One region of the Streptomyces sp. NPDC042100 genome, then DNA from elsewhere that is predicted to be linked to it. Evidence: riboswitches for the same ligand, from Rfam matches in the RefSeq annotation. Region 1 holds a riboswitch; the other holds the start of a gene.

Region 1 (7,223 bases):
CGGACCAGGCGGAGGAGGCCCGGAAGCAGACGCAGGAGAAGCAGCAGCAGCTGGGCATCCTGGCCGGTACGGTCGCCGCCGAGGGGCCGGGCATCACGCTGACGATCACGGACGCGAGCGGCGCGATCGAGTCGGACATGCTGCTCGACGCGATCCAGGAGCTGCGGGCGGCCGGCGCGGAGGCGATCCAGGTGGACGGTGTCCGGGTCGTCGCGGACAGCTACTTCTCGGGAAGCGGCAATGACATGCGGATCGATGGAACGAAGGTGACCGCTCCGTACGTCTTCAAGGTCATCGGCAAGCCGGAGGATCTGGAGCCCGCGCTCAACATCCCCGGCGGTGTCGTCCAGACACTGGAGAAGGAGCAGGCCACGGCCACGGTGCAGCGTTCCGGGAAGATCGTCGTCGACGCCTTGCGGCCTGCGAAGCGGCCTGACTACGCTCAGTCGTCCTCGCAGTGAGGCGGGGGCGATGAGGGTCACACGACAAGCGCATGATGTTGCGGGGGGTCGCCGCACCACATGGGTGGTGCGTGGTGGAAACTGTCGAGTGGTTACGGACGTTGTGAAGATGTCCGGGTCGGCAGGTGTGTTGAGTCAGGGTTCGTCCTGCCCCACGGGCGGGTCTGTTTCGGTCAAGGGGAATCGCCCGTGAAGTGGTTTTCGAAGTTGTTCGGCAAGAGCGCAAGCGAGGACGGCGGCAGCGCCAGGCACCGCGCCCCGCGCCACGCCCAGAGCGAGGAACAGGGCGGCGAGCGCCCGCTCTTCCGCGATGAGGTCGGCGGTCAGGGCGCGTCGTCTGTTGACCCCGCAGGTGCCGCCCGCATAGGTTTCGGAGAACCATCAACCTCAGGTACGGGTGGAGGGTTTGTGCCCGACCCGTACGCGACACAGACCTCCGCGGGTCAGCCGCGGCAGGAGGGCGCGTCCATGCCGGTGTGCACGAGGTGCGGTCACCGCAACACGGCGGACAGCCGTTTCTGCTCCCACTGCGGTACGCCGCTGCGGGGCGGGGTGGCGCCGGAGCGTGCCTCCGAGACCACCTCGACGATCTCCATCTCGGGCCTGGAGGCCTACGACGCGGAGGTCACCGGGCAGACGCAGCTTCCGTCGCTGTCGGCCGAGGCGCTGGCGGCGGTCGAGGCCCTGCCGGGCGGTGCGGCGCTGCTGATCGTGCGCCGTGGTCCGAACTCGGGCAGCCGCTTCCTCCTGGACGGCGAGCTGACGACGGCCGGGCGGCACCCGCAGAGCGACATCTTCCTGGACGACGTGACCGTGTCGCGCCGTCACGTGGAGTTCCGCCGGCAGCCGGACGGCACCTTCACGGTGGCGGACGTCGGCAGCCTCAACGGCACCTATGTCAACCGGGAGCAGATCGACGCGAACTCGGTCGTTCTGGCCAACGGGGACGAGGTGCAGATCGGCAAGTACCGGCTCGTGTTCTTCGCGAGCCAGCGGGGCGTGTGACGCTCCGGAGAACCTTCAGGGAAGGTCCATGCTGCGAACACCGACGGGCGGTGCCGGACACGGCGCCGCCGCCGCGGGCGAGCTGGTCAGCATCGGTATGGTGCTGAACCGGCTGCGCGACGAGTTTCCGGAAGTGACCATCTCCAAGATCCGGTTCCTGGAGGCCGAGGGGCTGGTCGAGCCCCAGCGGACGGCCTCCGGGTACCGGAAGTTCAGTGCGCGGGACGTGGAGCGGCTCGCCCAGATCCTGCGGATGCAGCGGGACCACTACCTCCCGCTGAAGGTCATCCGCGAGCACCTGGACGCCCTGGAGCGGGGGGAGCAGGTCAAACTGCCCTCCCCGAGCCCGCAGCGGGACCTGCTGGACGGGGCCTGGGACGCGGACGCCGAGCGGCCCACCGCGGCCCGGATCGGGCGCGCGGAGCTGCTCGCGGCGGCCGAGGTCACCGAGGTCGAGCTGGCCGAGTGGGAGTCGTACGGGCTGATCGCCCCGGTCGACGGCGGCGGCTACGACGCCGAGACGGTGACGGTCGCCAAACTGGTGGCGGATCTGGGGAGATTCGGTCTGGAGCCGCGCCATCTGCGGGCCGTGAAGGCGGCGGCGGAGCGCGAGGCCGGGCTGATCGAACAGATGGTCGCACCGCTGCGGCGGCACCGTAATCCGCAGACCAGGGCCCATGCCGAGGCGACCGCGAAGGAGCTCGCCGGGCTCTCCGTACGGCTGCACGCGGCACTGGTCCAGACCGCCCTGGGGCTGCGGTCGACGTGATCGGCGGACGGCCCGACTACCCAAACCGGTCGGGCACGTCCTAGGGTTGCTGTGTGAACGAGCTCGACGTTGTGGGTGTCCGGGTGGAAATGCCCTCCAACCAGCCGATCGTGCTCCTGCGTGAAGTGGGAGGCGATCGGTACCTCCCCATCTGGATCGGACCGGGCGAGGCGACCGCGATCGCCTTCGCCCAGCAGGGCATGGCCCCCGCCAGGCCGCTGACGCACGACCTCTTCAAGGACGTGCTGGAGGCCGTGGGGCAGGAGCTCTCCGAGGTCCGCATCACGGATCTGCGCGACGGGGTCTTCTACGCCGAGCTGGTCTTCGCCAGCGGGGTGGAGGTGAGTGCCCGGCCCTCCGACGCGATAGCCCTGGCGCTGCGCACCGGGACGCCGATCTACGGCAGCGACGGGGTGCTCGACGACGCGGGGATCGCGATCCCGGACGAGCAGGAGGACGAGGTGGAGAAGTTCCGCGAGTTCCTCGACCAGATCTCGCCCGAGGACTTCGAGACCGGCAGCCAGTAGGCCCGGGCGGCCGTGGCCGCGGGCCGTTTTCGGCACATTCGAGTAGCCTTACCCCGGAGAGGGGCACGTGAAACCACTCTCAGGGTGATTATCACTCGGCGTGCCGAGTGTGGCGATCGTTGACGCACCCCGAGTGACTGCCTACCTTCGAGTGGGCAGGTCAAGGACGGAGGGTCGGCGTGATGAGCAGCGGCGACGGTACGGCAGGGGGCTTTCCGGGGCGTGCCCCCGGGGAGAAGGGCCCGTATCCGCTTCACGGCAGTGTGGGCGACTTCGGCGGGGACGTGAGCGCCGGCCCGGAGGAGATCGGTTACCGCGGCCCCACGGCCTGTGCGGCGGCCGGCATCACCTACCGGCAATTGGACTACTGGGCCCGTACGGGGCTGGTCGAGCCGAGCGTGCGGCCCGCCTACGGGTCCGGCACGCAGCGGCTGTACAGCTTCCGGGACGTCGTCGTCCTCAAGATCGTCAAGCGCTTCCTGGACACCGGGGTCGCGCTCCAGAACATCCGGGCGGCCGTGCAGCACCTGCGTCGGCGGGGCTTTCGCGACCTGGAGCGGATGACGCTCATGAGCGACGGCGCCACGGTGTACGAGTGCTCCTCGCCGGACGAGGTCGTGGACCTGCTCCAGGGCGGTCAGGGCGTCTTCGGCATCGCCGTCGGCGTGGTGTGGCGGGACGTCGAGTCGGCGCTGTCGCAGCTGCACGGCGAGCGGATCGACACGGGCGAGACGCTGATCGGGCACAACCCCACGGACGAGCTGGCGCGCCGCCGGCGGGACCGCGCGGTCTGACGCCCGGCGGGCCCGCGGCCTCGCCGCCGCCCCGTTGTCAGTGCCGTAGGGCAGCATCGGAGGCGTGAGAGCCGCGCCCACCATCCTGCATCTCGACATGGACGCCTTCTTCGCCGCGGCGGAGCAGGCCTCCAAGCCGAGCCTGCGCGGGAAACCGGTGGTCGTGGGGGGTCTGGGGCCGCGCGGGGTGGTGGCGACGGCCTCGTACGAGGCGCGGCGCTTCGGGGTGCACTCGGCGATGCCCATGGCGCAGGCGCGACGGCTCGCGCCGAACGCGGCGTATCTGGTGCCCCGCTTCGCCTTCTACCGCGCGATCAGCGGACAGGTCATGGAGCTGCTCGGGCGGCTGTCGCCGCTGGTCGAGCCGCTCAGCCTGGACGAGGCCTTTGTGGACCTGGAGGCCGGCGGGGTCGCCGACGACAGCGCGGGCGCGCGGGCGGCGGGGGAGCGGCTGCGGCGGGACATCCTCGCGACGACGGGGCTGACCGGTTCGGTCGGGCTGGCCGGGTCGAAGATGCTGGCGAAGATCGCCTCGGAGGAGGCCAAGCCGGACGGGATGGTGCTGATCGAGCCGGGGACCGAGCGGGAGCTGCTGGGGCCTCGGTCGGTGCGGATCATCCCGGGCGTCGGGCCGGCCACCGGGGAGCACCTGCGGCGGGCCGGGATCACGACGGTCGCCGAGGTGGTCGAGGCGGGCGAGGACGAGCTCGTACGGCTGCTGGGCCGGGCGCACGGCGGCTCGCTGTACCTGATGGCCCTCGGGCACGACGACCGGCCGGTGGTGGCCGAGCGGGACGCCAAGTCGGTCTCCGTCGAGGACACCTTCGCCGTGGACCTGCACGACCGGCTGCGGATCCGGCTGGAGGTGGAGCGGCTGGCCGAGCGGTGCGTGGCGCGGCTGCGGGCCTCGGGGCACTCGGGGCGGACGATCGTGCTCAAGGTGCGGCGCTACGACTTCTCGACGCTGACCCGGTCGGAGACGCTGCGGGGGCCGACGGACGCCCCGGTGGTGGTCCGGGAGGCGGCGGCGCGGCTGCTCGACCTGGTGGACACCACGGGCGGGGTGCGGCTGCTCGGGGTCGGGGTCAGCGGGCTGGCCGACTACACGCAGGAGGACCTGTTCGCGCAGGCCGAGGTGGAGGCGGCGGCCGAGGCGGAGGCCCGCGCGGAGGTGGCGGGGGCCGCTGTGGCGGAGGCCCCGGAGGGTGCGGGGGGCGCGGGGCCGGCCGGGCCCGCGCCGGTGACCGCCGGGGCGGCCGACGGCGCCGAGCGGGAGTGGGCGCCGGGGCGGGACGTGCGGCACGCGGAGTACGGGGCCGGGTGGGTGCAGGGCAGCGGCCTGGGGCGGGTCACCGTGCGCTTCGAGGAGCCGTGGGCGGCGGTGCCGGGGCGGGTGCGGACGTTCTCGGTGGACGACCCGGCGCTGGAGCCCTCGGAGCCGCTGCCGCTGGTGCCGTAGGACGGGCCCGCCCGGACCGGGTGGCGCGGGCGGGGCCCTTGAGGGGACGAGAGGGGAGGGGAGGGGGGTGCTGCGAGGGGGCTCTACGTGTCCTCCTGGCCCGCCAGGCGGCCGAAGTCCCGGGACGGGGTGTCCGGGGGCGGCGGGGGCAGGGCGAGGCTGTAGTGGCGGTAGAGCTGGAGTTCCTGTTCGGGGGAGAGGTGGCGGCCCACGCCGAAGTCGGGGGCGTCCTTGATCAGGGCCCGCTCATAGGGGATGCGGAGGCCGCCGCTCACCAGCTCGCTCGGCTCCAGGGGGACGAACGCGTCGCGGCTGAACAGGCCGGTGCGCACCGCGGCCCATTCGGGGACGCCCGTCGCGTCGTCCAGGTACACCTCGTCCACGGTCCCGATCTTGTGTCCGTTCCGGTCGAACGCCTTGCGGCCGATCAGGCTGCGCGGATCGATATCGGTCTGCACGGTCCCTCCAACTGGTCGCAACTGCTCTACACCCCTACGAAAGTGCACAACTGGGATGTCGGCCACTTGAGCGACTACGGGCTCAACCGCGCTGGTAGGCTGGCTGTGGCTGTCGACCCTGCGCGGGAGAGTCCACCGAAGAAACCTTTCGGGGGCGCCGAAGGAGCAAATCCTCCCCGGAATCTCTCAGGCCCCTGTACCGCGTGGACGAGGTCACTCTGGAAAGCAGGGCGGGCGTCGACGGCATCCGCTCTCACCGACGGTGAAAGCCGGTCCTGCCCTCGGGCATGGCCGGTGAAGCTCTCAGGTTGAGATGACAGAGGGGGAGGCCGTCCGGGCACCCGCGCCGTGGTGCCCCTCGCAGGTCGTGACGACCAGGAGGCCCCCGCAGCATGACCGCCAACCGCATTCCGCTCTCCGAGCTCGAGCAGGGCATTCCCTTCGAGCAGCGGCACATCGGGCCCGACACCGAGGCGCGGGCGAAGATGCTCGCCCAGGTCGGGTACGGCTCCCTCGACGAGCTGACGGCCGCGGCCGTGCCGGACGTCATCAAGAACGCCGAGGCGCTCGGCCTGCCCGCCGCCCGCACCGAGGCCGAGGTCCTCGCCGAGCTGCGCGAGCTCGCCGACCGCAACCAGGTCCTGGCGCCGATGATCGGCCTCGGCTACTACGGCACCTTCACCCCGCCGGTCATCCTGCGCAACGTCATGGAGAACCCGGCCTGGTACACGGCCTACACGCCGTACCAGCCGGAGATCTCGCAGGGCCGCCTGGAGGCCCTGCTGAACTTCCAGACCATGGTCGCCGACCTCACCGGTCTGCCCACCTCCGGCGCCTCGCTGCTCGACGAGGGCACCGCCGCCGCCGAGGCCATGGCGCTGTCCCGGCGCGTCGGCAAGGTGAAGAACGGCGTCTTCCTCGTCGACGCCGACGCCCTGCCGCAGACCATCGCCGTCATCGAGACCCGCGCCGAGCCCACCGGCGTCGAGGTCGTCGTCGCCGACCTGTCGGCCGGCGTCCCCGCCGAGATCGCCGAGCGCGGCGTCTTCGGCGTGCTGCTCCAGTACCCGGGCGCCTCCGGTGCCGTCCGCGACATCAAGCCGGTCATCGACCAGGCCCACGAGCTCGGCGCGATCGTCACCGTCGCCGCCGACCTGCTCGCGCTGACCCTGCTCGCCTCGCCCGGCTCGCTCGGCGCCGACATCGCCGTCGGCACCACCCAGCGCTTCGGCGTCCCGATGGGCTTCGGCGGTCCGCACGCCGGCTACATGGCCGTCCAGGACAAGCACGCCCGCTCGCTCCCCGGCCGCCTGGTCGGCGTCTCCGTCGACGCCGACGGCAACAAGGCGTACCGCCTGGCCCTGCAGACCCGCGAGCAGCACATCCGCCGCGAGAAGGCCACCAGCAACATCTGCACCGCGCAGGTGCTCCTCGCCGTCATGGCCGGCATGTACGCCGTCTACCACGGTCCCGAGGGCCTGAAGGGGATCGCGCGCCGCACCCACCGGTACGCCGCCGTCCTCGCCGCCGGGCTGCGCGCCGGGGGCGTCGAGCTCACCCAGGGCGCCTTCTTCGACACCCTGACCGCCCGCGTGCCGGGCCGCGCCGACACTGTCGTCGCCGCCGCCCGCGAGGCCGGGGTCAACCTCTACCGCGTCGACGCCGACCACGTGTCGATGTCCTGCGACGAGACCACCACCCGCGGCACGCTCGCCGCCGTCTGGGGCGCCTTCGGCGTCACCGGCGACGT
Region 2 (7,223 bases), on a different contig from region 1:
GTACGACTGCCACTTGTACGGGCCGGAGGAGAAGACGTTCAGGCCGTACTTGGCCTTGGTGTCCTTGTCCTGGCGGACCGGGGAGGCGGCGGGCATCGCCAGCATCTGCAGGAAGTCGCCGTTGGCGACGGGCAGCTTGAAGACGATGGTCTTGTCGTCCGGGGTCTCGATCGCCTTGAGGCCGAGCTTGTCCGCGGAGGTGTCCTTGTACGGGCCGGCGTAGGCCTTCTTCGGGTCGAGGACCTGCTGGAGGTAGATCGGGCCGCCGGAGATGACGTCCTGGGCCCAGATGCGCTCGATGCCGTACTTGACGTCCTTGGAGGTGATCGGCTTGCCGTCCTCCCACTTCACGCCGTCCTTCAGCGTGAACGTGTAGGTGAGGCCGTCCTCCGAGACCTTGCCCGCGTCGGTGGCGAGGTCGGGGACCAGCTCGGTGGAGGCGGCGCCCGGCTCGGACTTGAAGGAGACGAGCTGGCGCGTGTAGTAGCGCTGGAAGTCCCAGACGAAGCCGTAGTAACCGCGCTGCGGGTCCCAGGAGTCGGCCTCCTGCGAGCCGATGAACTTGAGCTCGCCACCCTTCTTGTCGGAGGGGTTGGCGATCTGGTTGACGGCGGCGTTGAAGCCGGTCCCGCCCGCCTTGCCGCCCTTGGCGCCGCTGTCGCCGCCCTTGCCGCCGCCGCACGCGGTGGTCGCGACCATCGTGGCCGCGGCGAGCAGCGCGCCCGCGGCGATTCTGCGCCTCTGGGAGCTGTTCAGAGTCATGGTCGAGCAACCTCCGAAGTAAAGGCGGCCGTTGTCACGGTGGTCCGCCGTTGGGGGATGTGCCTCTGTCGACAGCGGCAGGGGCGGGTCTTGCGGTGAACGGCGTACGTCAGCGGGAGCTCTTCGGGTCGAGCGCGTCGCGCACGCCGTCGCCGAAGAGGTTGAACGCCAGCACGGTGATGAAGATCGCGAGGCCGGGGATCACCATGAAGAGCGGGTCGGCCTCGTAGGTGGTGATGGCCGTCGACAGCATCTGCCCCCAGGAAGCGGTGGGGGGCTTGACACCCGCGCCGAGGAAGCTGAGCGCGGCTTCGGTGAGGATGTTGGTGGGGATCATCAGGGTCGCGTAGACCATGATCGGGGCGATCAGGTTGGGCAGCAGTTCGCGGCGCAGGATGTACAGCCGGCCGGCGCCGAGGCTCTGCGCGGCCTCCACGTACTCGCGGTTGCGGAGGCTGAGGGTCTGGCCTCGGACGATGCGTCCGACGTAGGGCCAGCCGAAGAAGCCGATCACGACGACCAGCGCGGCGATGCGGACGCCCGAACCGTCGAGACCGAGGAACTGGTTGGGCAGCACGGAGACCAGGGCGATCGTGAAGAGCAGCTGCGGGAAGGCCAGCATGACGTCCATGACCCGGCTGAGCGCGGCGTCGATCCAGCCGCCGAAGTAGCCCGCGACGACGCCGAGCACGGTGCCGAGGAGGACCGCGAAGAGCGCGGCGGCGAAGGCGACGAGCAGCGAGATCCGGGCGCCGTAGACGATCCGGCTGAAGACGTCGCGGCCGTTGACCGGCTCGACGCCGAAGAGGAAGTCCGAGCTCACGCCGCCCCAGGAGCCGATCGGGGTGCCGAAGAGCGGGTCGATCTGGTCCTCGTGGAACTCGTCGGGCGGATGCCCGAGGAGGCCGACGATGACGGGCGCGAAGATCGCGACCAGGATGAGGAAGACCACCACGAAGGCGCCCGCGAGGGCGAGTTTGTCGCGCTTCAGCCTGGTCCAGGCGATCTTCCAGGGGGAACGGCCCTCGATCGCCTTGGCCGGCGCGTCGGGCACGGCGTCGACGGCCGCGGCCTGCTCGGCCGCGTGCGTCTCGTGCAGTGGTGCCGTCATCGTGGTGAGGACCCCTCTCGGCCGCCGGGTCGCCGGCCCTTGCCCGCCGCGGGTAGCGGCTCGGTGGAACAACTGCTGGGCACCGGCTCGGGGGGAGCCGAACGCCTGGTGTTCCGGGGAGTCTTCAATGTGGCCGCGATCACCCGCCAGCCCCCAAGGGGAATGTTTTCCTAAACGTGATGCGGTGCGTTGTCTTCCGTTATCCGGACGGCGTGATCGCGTGAGCGGACCAAGTCGGACGCTATTCGACCAGACCGGACATCCCGCTCAACTCATGCGGTGCGGGAGCGAATTGGGGGAACCGAAGCGACGGAACGGACGTACCGGTACGGAGCCGTCAGTACGGGCGGGGCGCGGCCGGCGGGTAGCCGTAGCCGGGGGCGTGCGGGGCCGCCGGAGCGGCGTGCGCGTCGCGGTCGTAGAACGGCCGGGCGTTCGCGTGCAGCCACATCGCGACCGGGTCGTACGCGTCGGACATCGCGACCGTGGAGACCGGCAGCCCCTCGGGGACGGCGGTGACGGTCTGGAGCATCATCGTCCGCACCGCCTCGACGGAGCCCGGCGAGGAGTCGTAGAGGTCGAGACCGATGGCGAGGTACGGGGAGCCCAGCGCGGGCTGCACCCAGGCGCGGCGCAGCGAGCGCACCGCGGGGGTGCGGTGGGCGTTCTGCGTGAGCAGGGCGTAGAACTGCGGGATCTCCAGGGCGGGTTCGGTCAGCCGCAGGGGTCCGGCGGGCATCCGGTCCAGGCCGGTGGCGATGCGGCGGAGGTCGGCCCAGGGGATGCCGACGCCGCCGCCGGGAGCGTGCGGATTCAGCCAGATCCCCCAGCGGTCGGGGTAGAGGGCGCGGGCGATCTCGATCCCGGCGACCAGCTCGTGGGCGCGGTTCCAGCCGGAGGCGGCGAGCTCCTGGGCGGAGGTGACGCAGGGCGCGTAGCCGAAGCCGTCGACCTCCATGTTCCCGTACTGGGCGTCGGGCGAGCCGGGCGAGCCCTGCCAGAGCAGCATCCGGACGTCGGCGGCGGCGAGGGCGTGCAGCAGCTGCTCGTAGGTGTCATGGCGCCCGGGTGCCACCTGGCGCAGCATGTGCCCGACCGTGTCGGTCGCGGCGGTGCCTGACGCGCTCACCTTTGGGTCCCGCCCCTCGTCGTCCGCATCGCGGTGTGGATCGGCTTGAATCAGTTCAGCTTAAACAAGGGGACGCTCACACGGCGGCGCGCTGGTAGAAGGGGCGCACCTTCGCCAGCATCCAGTCGCCGACCGGGTCCTGGGCCACGTCGAGCAGGATGAGGTTGACCGGCCAGGCCGTCTCGATCCGGCCGAGGGCGCGGCCGAGGGCGTCGAGCGGTCCGTGGCGGTCGGCGTCCGGGGCGGTGAGCTGGACCCCGATGAAGAGGGCGGGTTCGGTGCCCTCGACGCTGGCGAGGACGCGGCGGGCGGTCGCCACGGTTCCGAGCGCCTCGAACTCGGCGGAGGCGGCGGCGAGGAAGTCGACGGGGTCGTCCTGCCAGTCGGGCTCGAAGAGCCGGACGCGTCCGCCGCTGGCGGGCCCGTCGAGCGGGGTGCGGCCGGTCCGGCAGAGCTCGGCGACGGCGGGCGGGGGCAGCGGGACGCCGACGGTGCCGCCCGGGTTCACGGCGATGCCGAGCTGCGGGGGCAGCCCTCGGGCGAAGTCGCGGGCGGGGGCCACGGTGAAGGACATGTGGGAGCCGACGCAGGCGAGGAACTGCTGCTCGGAGCTGAAGACGGGCACGTAGGCGTAGCCCTCTATCTCCAGGGTGGGCAGGTCGAGGTCGCTGCTGTCGGGGCCCCCGCCGTTGGGCAGCGGCACCCAGACGGGGCTGCGTCCGAGCACCTCGACCAGTCGGCCGCCGGCTGCGGGGTTGCCGAGCGAGGCGGCCAGCGCCTCCTCGAGCTCATTGCCCGGCCACGTCACGTCCACGGTTCTCGTCATTCCCCTCTCGCGCCCGGCGCGTCCGGCACCTGGTGCGGTTCAGCACCTTAACGGCGCGTCGGGACCGACGTGACCGAAAAGGGCGCGGAAGGGGCGCGGAGTGGCTCAGGACACGTCCCGGAAGCCGATCTTCCGCAGGGTGTCGGCGGCGTCCCGGTCGAGCAGGGTGACCGAGGAGCAGCCCGGCGGCAGCAGGCCCGCCTCGGCGGTGCGCACCAGCCGGGAGACGGCCCGCCGGTGCCGGGCGAAGGCGTAGCCGGAGACGCCCCGGCCCCGGGCGAGCTGGCCCTCGCGGGCGGTCTCGGGGCCGACGTCGAGCAGGATCAGGTGCAGGGCGGTGCCGCGGCGGCGGGCCTCGCGGGCGAGCCAGCCGCGCACCCAGGACTGGGTGCCGCAGTCGTGGACGACGACACCGGCCCCGGAGCGCAGGACGCGGCGGAGTCCGGCGTAGTGGGCGAGGCGGGCGAGCGGGCGGTAGACCGCGTACGGCAGGAAGCGGGGCAGCCGGGCCTCCCAGCGCTCGCGGGTGTGCTGCGAGTCGATGGCGCGGCCCTCGGCGGCGCGGGCCATGAGGGTCGACTTGCCGCTGCCGGGCAGTCCGGAGACGACGACGACGTCGCCGGGGGCGTAGGTCAGCGCGCGGGGTCCCCGGCCGGCGCGCTCGCGCAGGTCGCGCAGCAGGCGCCCGCGGCGGCGGGTGCGGGCGCGGGCCCGTCCTCCGGCACGCGGCACGGGTATGCCCGCGCCGGTCGCGTAGGCGCCTGCGTGCCCGACGGTCCGCACCGGTGTCCTCGGCGGCAACTGCATGGCGTCTCTCCCCCTGGTAGGCCCTGCGGAGACCCTTGCCCACGAAGTGTAAAGAAAAGGTAATGAGACGCAAGCGATTTGCCGGGCCGAACCGCCGTGCAATGATGTGCGCGCAAGCGCTCGCACGAGCGTCCACAACCTCATACCGGCCGCTCGAATCCGCGCGGGAGAGTTCCGGTCACGCACCGCAGTCACAGGGGGGTGCGCCCGGGCGCCGAAGGAGCAAGTTCCTCCCTTGAATCTCTCAGGCCCCGTACCGCGTGGATGAGGCAGATCTGAAAAGCGGACCGCGCACGTCGCGCGGTCCCACCCAAGGTGCAAGCCGGGGATGCCCTCGGTGAACCTCTCAGGTTCCATGACAGATGGGGAGGACCGTCCTCCGTCATGCATGTCGTGCCCCGCACGCCCTGGGACCCGGGAGCCACCCGATGAGCACTGCCCCCCGCCTCACCGCCCTCGACGCACTGCATCGTTCGCTGGGCGCGACCATGACCGACTTCGCCGGCTGGGACATGCCGCTGCGGTACGGCAGCGAGCGCGACGAGCACAACGCCGTCCGCAACCAGGCCGGCCTCTTCGACCTCTCGCACATGGGCGAGATCACCGTCACGGGCCCGCAGGCCGTGGAGCTCCTGGACTACGCCCTGGTCGGCAACATCTCGACCGTGGGCAACGGGCGCGCCCGCTACACGATGATCTGCCAGGAGGACGGCGGCATCCTGGACGACCTGATCGTCTACCGCCTGGGCGAGACCGAGTACATGGTGGTCGCCAACGCCTCCAACGCCCAGATCGTGCTGGACGCGCTGGTGGAGCGCTCCGAGGGCTTCGACGCCGAGGTCCGCGACGACCGCGACGCCTACGCGCTGCTCGCCGTCCAGGGCCCGGAGTCCCCCGGCATCCTGAAGGCGATCACCGACGCCGACCTGGACGGCCTGAAGTACTACGCCGGGCTGCCGGGCACCGTCGCGGGCGTGCCCGCGCTGATCGCCCGCACCGGCTACACCGGCGAGGACGGCTTCGAGCTGTTCCTGAAGCCCGAGCACGCCGAGGGCGTGTGGCGGGCGCTGACCGAGGCGGGCAAGGACGTCGGCCTGATCCCCTGCGGCCTGTCCTGCCGCGACACGCTCCGCCTGGAGGCGGGGATGCCGCTGTACGGCCACGAGCTGACCACCGCGCTGACCCCGTTCGACGCGGGCCTGGGCCGGGTCGTCAAGTTCGAGAAGACCACCAACGAGGGCCGCTTCGTCGGCCGCGAGGCGCTGGAGAAGGCCGCCGAGCGCGCCGAGTCCGCGCCGCCGCGCAAGCTGGTCGGCCTGATCGCCGAGGGCCGCCGGGTGCCGCGCGCCGGCTTCTCCGTCGTCGCGAACGGGCAGGTCGTCGGCGAGGTCACCTCCGGTGCCCCGTCCCCGACCCTCGGCAAGCCGATCGCCATCGCCTACGTCGACGCGGAGTTCGCCGCGCCCGGAACCGAGGGCGTCGGCGTCGACATCCGCGGCGCGCACGAGCCGTACGAGACCGTGGCGCTCCCGTTCTACAAGCGCCAGAAGTGACGTGAGGGGCACGAGGGGCGCCTGAGGGCGCCCCGGGCGTGCGGAGTGACGTTTCCCTCACCCCGCGTCTCACTTCGTGTCTCACCCCGCAAGACCCACGTTCATCAGTACTCCCCCGATCCAGGAGAATCAGGTCATGAGCAACCCCCAGCAGCTGCGCTACAGCAAGGAGCACGAGTGGCTGTCGGCCGTCGAGGACGGCGTCGCCACCATCGGCATCACCGAGCACGCCGCCAACGCGCTCGGTGACATCGTCTACGTGCAGCTCCCCGAGGTCGGCGACACCGTGACCGCGGGCGAGACCTGCGGCGAGCTGGAGTCCACCAAGTCCGTCAGCGACCTGTACGCCCCGGTGACCGGTGAGGTCGTCGCGGCCAACCAGGACGTCGTCGACGACCCGTCGCTCGTGAACTCCGCTCCGTTCGAGGGTGGCTGGCTGTTCAAGGTGCGCCTCGCGGGCGAGCCGGACGACCTGCTCACCGCCGACGAGTACACCGCCTTCACCGCCGGCTAAACCGAGACCCCCAGGGATCGTTTCATGTCGCTTCTGAACACCCCTCTCCACGAGCTGGACCCCGACGTCGCCGCCGCCGTCGACGCCGAGCTCCGCCGCCAGCAGTCCACCCTCGAGATGATCGCCTCGGAGAACTTCGCTCCGGTCGCGGTCATGGAGGCCCAGGGCTCGGTCCTCACCAACAAGTACGCCGAGGGCTACCCGGGCCGCCGCTACTACGGCGGCTGCGAGCACGTCGACGTGGCCGAGCAGATCGCCATCGACCGGATCAAGGACCTGTTCGGCGCCGAGTACGCCAACGTGCAGCCCCACTCCGGCGCCTCCGCCAACCAGGCCGCCCTCTTCGCGATCGCCCAGCCGGGCGACACGATCCTCGGCCTGGACCTGGCGCACGGCGGTCACCTGACCCACGGCATGCGCCTGAACTTCTCCGGCAAGCAGTTCAACGTGGTCGCGTACCACGTGGACGAGGCCGGTCTGGTCGACATGGCCGAGGTCGAGCGCCTCGCCAAGGAGCACCG

The links. A riboswitch is a leader RNA that binds a small molecule or an ion and turns the genes downstream of it on or off. The one in region 1 is predicted to bind glycine.
Region 2: it holds a riboswitch for glycine, as region 1 does, so the genes downstream of both, gcvT (glycine cleavage system aminomethyltransferase GcvT) here and gcvP (aminomethyl-transferring glycine dehydrogenase) in region 1, are expected to answer to the same signal.

The regions. Positions count from the first base shown of each region.
Region 1 covers NZ_JBVJDK010000024.1:5,206-12,428, forward strand. Annotated here, with positions in the region: gene ACZ6J5_RS34100 (DUF881 domain-containing protein) at 1-461, shown strand, start outside; gene ACZ6J5_RS34105 (FHA domain-containing protein) at 522-1,466, shown strand; gene ftsR (transcriptional regulator FtsR) at 1,495-2,235, shown strand; gene ACZ6J5_RS34115 (bifunctional nuclease family protein) at 2,289-2,762, shown strand; gene ACZ6J5_RS34120 (MerR family transcriptional regulator) at 2,945-3,556, shown strand; gene ACZ6J5_RS34125 (DNA polymerase IV) at 3,621-5,015, shown strand; gene ACZ6J5_RS34130 (PRC-barrel domain-containing protein) at 5,099-5,473, opposite strand; glycine riboswitch at 5,587-5,685, shown strand; gene gcvP (aminomethyl-transferring glycine dehydrogenase) at 5,866-7,223, shown strand, end outside.
Region 2 covers NZ_JBVJDK010000012.1:190,434-197,656, reverse strand. Annotated here, with positions in the region: gene ACZ6J5_RS26485 (ABC transporter substrate-binding protein) at 1-762, opposite strand, end outside; gene ACZ6J5_RS26480 (ABC transporter permease) at 872-1,873, opposite strand; gene ACZ6J5_RS26475 (enhanced serine sensitivity protein SseB C-terminal domain-containing protein) at 2,211-3,002, opposite strand; gene ACZ6J5_RS26470 (enhanced serine sensitivity protein SseB) at 3,079-3,828, opposite strand; gene ACZ6J5_RS26465 (AAA family ATPase) at 3,934-4,635, opposite strand; glycine riboswitch at 4,790-4,904, shown strand; gene gcvT (glycine cleavage system aminomethyltransferase GcvT) at 5,064-6,188, shown strand; gene gcvH (glycine cleavage system protein GcvH) at 6,325-6,702, shown strand; gene ACZ6J5_RS26450 (serine hydroxymethyltransferase) at 6,727-7,223, shown strand, end outside.